Sorangium aterium: one gene and its partner. The protein of the gene in region 2 binds, or shares a complex with, the protein of the main gene of each other region. Links are inferred from orthologs where the notes say so. Each region holds a gene or a part of one and is shown on either strand. Other genes may lie near its edges.

Region 1 (3,067 bases), on a different replicon or contig from region 2:
AGGCCGCGGTGGTCGACGCGCTCGGCGATCCCGAGGAGAGCGTGCGGCGCGCGGCGCTCTCGGCGCTCGGCGCGGTCCGGCACGGGCCGACGATCGCGGCCGTCTCGGAGCTCCTGCGGTCCTCGTCGAGCTGGCCGCTGCGCGTGCGCGCGGCGGAGGCGCTGGGTCGGCTCGGCGCGCCGGGCGGGGGCGCGGGCGGCGGCAGGCCGAGCCAGGTCGCGGAGACGCTCGGCGAGGCGGCCCGCGCCGACGCGTATGCCCTCGTGCGCGAGGCGGCGGCCCGCGCCCTGGCCTCCGCGGACCGCGCGGCGGCGGCGCCGGTGCTCCGGCAGCTCGCGGCGAGCGATCCCGAGCCGCGCGTCCGCCAGACCGCGGCCGAGCTGATGCGGAGCGCCGCGCCTTGAGCCGCGCCGCTCCGCCCGGGCCGCGGCGCGTCGCGCTGCGGCTCGCGCTGCTCGCCCTCGCCGGCGCGATGAGCGCCGGCGGGGCGGCCGGCTGCGACGACCTGAGCCGGTTCTCGACGGCCGACGGGGAGGCGTACTGCGGCGCGATCACGCTGGGCGGCGCGTTCCGCACCGGCCTGAGCCCGCGGGTGCAGATGCGGCTCACGCTCGACGCGGACGCGCTCGACGGGCCAGAGCCGCCGGGCGCGCTGTGGACCTACGAGGCGCCCGACGGGGCCACGGCCGAGCGGCGCCTCCTCGACGGCGCGCCGCTGCGGCCGATCGGCGCGCTCTCCCACGATCCGCTGTCGCGGCTGGAGTTCGGGGAGGGCCGGGAGCGCAACGCTATCTACGCGGTCGACGCGGCGGAGCCAGAGGCGGAGCCGCTGCTCGCGGTGCTATCGCTGCGCACGGACGAGTCGGTCGAGGTGCGCCTGCTCCGGCCGGGCCGGGCGCCGCTCGCGTCGAGCGAGGCAGAGGCGGCGGGGCAGCGGCAGGTGTTTGGCAATTTCAGGCTGACGCGGCGGACAGGGACATGCGGGTTCTAGGCATCGAGACATCGTGTGATGAGACGGCGGCGGCGGTGGTCACCGAGGGAGGCGACGTCCTCTCCGACGTGGTGCGCAGCCAGGTGGCGCTGCACGCGCCTTACGGGGGCGTCGTGCCGGAGGTCGCGGCGCGCGATCACGCGCGCGCGGTGGTCCCGGTGGTGCGCGAGGCGCTCTCGCGCGCGGGCGTCTCGGCGGCGGATCTCGACGGCGTGGCGGTGACGTCGCGGCCGGGGCTCGCCGGGGCGCTGCTCGTCGGCCTGCAGGCCGCGAAGGGGCTCGCGTGGGCCGCGGGCAAGCCGCTCGTGGGCGTCGATCACCTCGTGGGGCACCTGCTCGCGGTGTTCCTGCGGCGGGGCGGCGCGCCTCTCGGCGACGAGCATGAGCGGCCGTCGTTCCCCTACGTGGCGCTGCTCGCCTCGGGCGGGCACACGGCGATCTACCGGGTGGACGGCCCGGCGATCGGCGCGATCCGGGAGCTCGGCGCGACGCGCGACGACGCGGCGGGCGAGGCGTTCGACAAGGTGGCGAAGCTGCTCGGCCTCGGGTACCCGGGCGGGCCGGTGGTCGATCGGCTCGCGGCCGGGGGAGACGCGGCGGCCGCGGCGGACGCGGTGCCGGCGCTGATGGCGCGCAAGGAGTCGCTCGAGTTCAGCTTCTCGGGCATCAAGAGCGCGGTCGCGCGCCACGTGGCGAAGCGGGGGCGGCCGGAGGGGCAGGCGCTCCGCGACCTGTGCGCGGCGTTCCAGGGGGCGGTGGTCGACGCGCTCGTGCAGAAGACCGTGCGGGCCGCCCGGGCCGAGGGGATCGAGCGGGTGGTCCTCGGCGGTGGGGTCGCTGCGAACCAGGGGCTCCGCGCGAAGATGGCCGCGGCGTGCGAGCGTCGGGGCCTCGCGCTGTTCGTGCCGCCGCTCGCGAGCTGCACGGACAATGGGGCGATGATCGCGTATGCGGGCGCGCTGCGGCTCGCGGCCGGGGAGCGGGACACGCTGGATCTCGCGCCCGAGACGAGGACGGCGCTGCCGCGGGTGACCCGCAAGGGCGGTGGCGCGAGGTGATCGGGACAGGCCCGTAGCGGGAGCGGCGCGAGGGCGCGGAGGACGCGGGCCCTGTGTGCGTGGGGACATGACGTCCGGTGGCGGACGATGGCGGACGATGGCGGACGATGAAGTAATGGCTCGTGCTGGGGATTACCTCGGACTTGTACGCTGCGGCGAGCCGTGGTCTGATGCGTTCTCAGGATCCAGGCCGGCCCGCGCTCGTCGTTCTTCCGGCCGCGCGGGACAGGACAAGGGTGGGATAGCCCGCCCGGCGGGGCGCGAGGATTGTAAGCCATGCAGGTTGTTCTACCGATAGTGCTCGGGTTGATTGCGGTGGCGTGCGGCGCAGGCGCCGTGTTCCTGCTGATGCAGGCCACGCAGCTGAAGCGGCAGCTCCAGGACGCGAACCAGCACATCGAGGCGCTCCGGCAGGCCAAGGGCCAGCTCGATCAGATGAGGGCGCAGTACGGGCAGCTCCAGCAGGCGCTCGAGCTCGCGAGGAACGACGATCGCCAGAAGGTCGACTGGCTCGATGCCCAGCAGAAGGAGATCGACTGGTACAAGAGCGAGCTCGAGAGCCGGCCGAAGATCACGCAGAAGCGGTACAAGATCCTGACGCTCGGCATCAAGTGGACCGGCAAGACGTCGCTCACGCTCAAGTGGGCGAATCCCCTCGTGGATCTGGGCACGCTGCAGGGGACGAAGATCGAGCGTTACGAGCGGACTGTCAGCCACGTCCTCACGAAAGAGGTGCTGACAGAGCACGTGTTCGAGATCGGCGACTGGGGCGGCGAGCACATCGTGGACGCGCAGCAGGAGCTCATCATGGAGGAGATCCATGGGCTCCTGATGGTCGTGGATCTGGCGGGCAAGGACGGTCAGAAGATCGAGCCGGCGAGGATCCAGGAGCAGCTCCGGGAGTTTCAGCCGCAGTCGCTGCAGTTCTTCTTCAGCCCGAAGACGCTGGCCTCGTGCAAGGCGGTCGTGCTCTTCATCAACAAGTCCGATGTTCTCTCCGGGACGCCGGCCGAGGTGG
Region 2 (2,848 bases):
ACGAGGCCGCCCGGAGCGCCGCCCAGGCCGAGGTCGCGCGCGGGCTCGCCGCCCTCGGCCACACCACGGCGCCGGACGGCGCGGTCGCGGCCGCGCTCAAGGACGTCGCCGATGGCGTCGCCGACAGCGCGGACGAGTACCGCGCCGTGAGCGCGCGGACGGGCGCGGACTGGGTCCTGACCGGCACCGTCGATCCTGCGGTCACGACCACCCGGATCGAGCTCACCGCGTACCTCGCCTCGACGGGCCGGGTCGAGTCGGTCGCCAGGGAGGTCGACCGGGGTAAAGAGGCCCGGCAGACGCAGGAGATGCTGGCGGTCCTGCTCCGCCCGGAGGGCATCGGCGTCGGCGAGCTCCCCTGGGAGCGCGCCGCGCGCTCCGCTCCGGCGAGCGCGCCCCCGCCTCCGGCCGCGGGAGGGACGATCGTGCTGCCCCCGGTGCCCGCGCCGCCGCCCGCGCCGCCCGCGAAGGAGGTGCTGATGGCGTATCCGCTCGGGCCGGAGCGCGTGTGGCCCGCGTACACGGGCGGGCGCCGGGTCGCCGTGTCCGGGTCGCTCGGGCTGGCCGTCGCGGCGGCGCGCCTCCCGGGCGCGAGCGGCAGCGCGGCCTCGCTGGTCGGGGAGGCGCGCGTGGCCTACGCGCCCGGCGACCGCGGGCTCGAGCTGTTCGCCGGCGGCGGCGGCAACCTGGCCGGCCCGTTCGCCGCCTGGATCGAGGGCGGCGCGCGCCTGCTGCTGACGCCCAGCCTGACGCCGCACGAGGGCGCGTGGCGCGCGTTCCCGCTCCACCTCGGCCCGTCGCTCCGCGCGGGCGCGTTCTTCAGGTCCGGCGCCGGCGCCGTGGGCCCCGATCTCACGACGTACCACGGCGACCTCGAGGTCCACCCGGTGCTCGGGGCGTCGCTCGACGTCGCGCTCGCGCTGAGCCCCTCGGTGCAGCTCGAGGCCCAGCTCGGCAACCTCCGGTGGGTTCCCACGGGGGGCGGCTCCCTGTTGCTCGTCGGCGCGACGCTCGGCGCCGGGGCCCGGTTCTGACGCATGCGCATCGAGCTGCCGAGCCGCCGCAGCACCATCCGCCTGGCGCGAGCGCTCGCCGGGCGCCTCGCGGGCGGCGATCTGGTCGTCCTCGCCGGCGATCTCGGCGCCGGGAAGACGTTCTTCGCCCGCGCCCTCTGCCGGGCGCTCGGCGTCCCGCCGGCGCTCCCGATCACCAGCCCGACGTTCACGCTGGTCCACGAGCACGAGGGCCGGGTCCCCATCGCGCACGCCGACGCCTACCGCCTCGGGGGCGCGTCCTCCGCGGAGGACGCGCGCGACGACGCCGCCGCGGAGCTCGCCCAGCTCGGGCTGCGCGAGCGCCGCGCCGAGGGCGCGCTCGTCGTGGTGGAGTGGGGCGAGCCGTTCGTGGAGGCGCTCGGGGGCGACGCGCTCCTGATCCGCCTCGCCGCGCCGGAGGATCCGGCCGCGCCCGGCCGTGCCGCCGAGATCAGGGCGACCGGCGCGCGGAGCGGCGAGGTGCTCGCCGCGGTGGATGACGAGCTGCGGCGCGGCTCCGTTGGATCGCGGGGAGCCGGGCCGGGCGCTGCGTGAAGCGCGTCGAGCGGCCGGAGCCTGGCGAGGGCGGGCGGGGGACCGCTGCACCTTCGGGCGGGCTCGACCGGCGCCTCGATCCACGCGCTGGCGCGAAGCGCACGTCGCAGCGCGTACGAGCGGGCGCGCAGGGCCATCGCGAGCCCGATCCCGTGCGCGGCGGCGTTGCGTGGTACAAGAGCGCACCGTGAAAGAAGGCGCTGAGACCAGCCACGGCCAGCTGCTCAACAGGGCGCTGGAGCCGGTCCTCGCGTTCCTCGACAACATCGGCAACATCGTCACGCTCACCTTCCAGACGATCGTCTGGCTCGTGCGCCCGCCGTTCCGCCCCGCCCAGTTCCTCGCGGCGATGGACTTCATGGGCGCGCAGTCGGTCTTCATCGTCGGCCTGACCGGCGTCTTCAGCGGCATGGTCGTGACGCTGCAGACGTCCTACGCGCTGCGCGCGTTCAGCGCCGAGGGCCGCGTCGGCGGCCTCGTCGCGGTCTCGCTGGCCCGCGAGCTCGCGCCGGTCTTCTCCGCGATCATGGTCACCGCCCGCGCCGGCAGCGCCATGGCCGCGGAGCTCGGCAACATGCGCGTCACCGAGCAGATCGACGCCATCGCGACGATGGGCGTGAGCCCCGTGCAGTACCTGCTCTCGCCGCGGCTCTTCGCCGCGACGGTGATGCTGCCGCTGCTCTGCATCCTGTACACGAGCGTCGGCATGTGCGGCTCGTACCTCGTGGCCGTGCTCTGGCTCGGCGGCGACGCGGGCGCGTTCTTCCAGAGCATCCGCGACTTCGCCCTCCCCAAGGACATCTCCATGGGGCTCATCAAGGCGTGCGTCTTCGGCTTCATCGTCTCGTCGATCTCGTGCCGCCACGGCTTCTACGCCTCCGGCGGCGCGCGCGGCGTCGGCGTCGCGACCACGCGCGCGGTCGTCGAGAGCTGCGTCACCGTGCTCGTCACGAACTACATCCTGACGCAGCTCTTGCTCGACATGTGAGCCGCAGCGGCGGACCTTCTCTACATCACGTCGACTGAACCGCTGATACGCGAATTCAGCCCTCCACTGGCACCCACACGTCCTCGGCCGGCACCTCGATCGGGCGCGTCGGCCACGGCCCTTCGCTCGGCGCGTCGAGCGGGTGAATCGACCACACCTGCATCTCGAACGCACGCATTCGCGCGCGCCGCGCAGGCCCGTGCAGGGGGAGCGTCACCTCCTCTGCGCCGGCCGCCATCGCCGCGGCCGCGTCGAGCCCGGCGCGCGCGAT

The links. The genes of interacting proteins can lie anywhere in the genome.
Region 1: the proteins of tsaE (region 2) and tsaD are in contact, whole or in part, in a crystal structure (PDB 6N9A), measured with the Thermotoga maritima proteins. The link is inferred for Sorangium aterium from one-to-one orthologs. Residues at the interface, in WP_004082108.1 of Thermotoga maritima: Leu37, Gly38, Lys46, Lys57, Val59, Lys60, Ser61, Thr63, Phe64, Thr65, Leu66, Met67, Val69, Pro71, Tyr82, Arg83, Leu84, Asp86, Asp88, Phe89, Asp93, Ile128, Asp130, Glu131, Arg134; in WP_004082750.1 of Thermotoga maritima: Cys10, Asp11, Arg49, His50, Leu82, Gly84, Gly135, Gly136, Glu154, Thr155, Leu156, Asp157, Asp158, Ser159, Glu162, Asp165, Lys166, Arg169, Leu170, Tyr175, Lys213, Thr214, Leu217, Tyr218, Gln221, Arg222, Asn324.

Annotation. Positions count from the first base shown.
Region 1 is NZ_JAQNDK010000004.1:1,166,474-1,169,540, reverse strand. Bases 15-3,013 are described here. They hold tsaD (tRNA (adenosine(37)-N6)-threonylcarbamoyltransferase complex transferase subunit TsaD), read left to right. Parts: upstream 15-978; coding sequence 979-2,049; downstream 2,050-3,013. Other genes in these bases: POL72_RS35820 (hypothetical protein), read left to right, coding at 2,326-3,013; POL72_RS35830 (hypothetical protein), read left to right, coding at 401-991; POL72_RS35835 (HEAT repeat domain-containing protein), read left to right, coding at 15-404. Also shown: more of POL72_RS35835, read left to right, coding at 1-14; more of POL72_RS35820, read left to right, coding at 3,014-3,067.
Region 2 is NZ_JAQNDK010000005.1:26,455-29,302, forward strand. The notes cover bases 34-2,813. They hold tsaE (tRNA (adenosine(37)-N6)-threonylcarbamoyltransferase complex ATPase subunit type 1 TsaE), read left to right. Parts: upstream 34-1,037; coding sequence 1,038-1,589; downstream 1,590-2,813. Other genes in these bases: POL72_RS38440 (hypothetical protein), read left to right, coding at 34-1,034; POL72_RS38450 (MlaE family ABC transporter permease), read left to right, coding at 1,777-2,577; POL72_RS38455 (hypothetical protein), read right to left, coding at 2,633-2,813. Also shown: more of POL72_RS38440, read left to right, coding at 1-33; more of POL72_RS38455, read right to left, coding at 2,814-2,848. UniProt on the Escherichia coli protein: Required for the formation of a threonylcarbamoyl group on adenosine at position 37 (t(6)A37) in tRNAs that read codons beginning with adenine.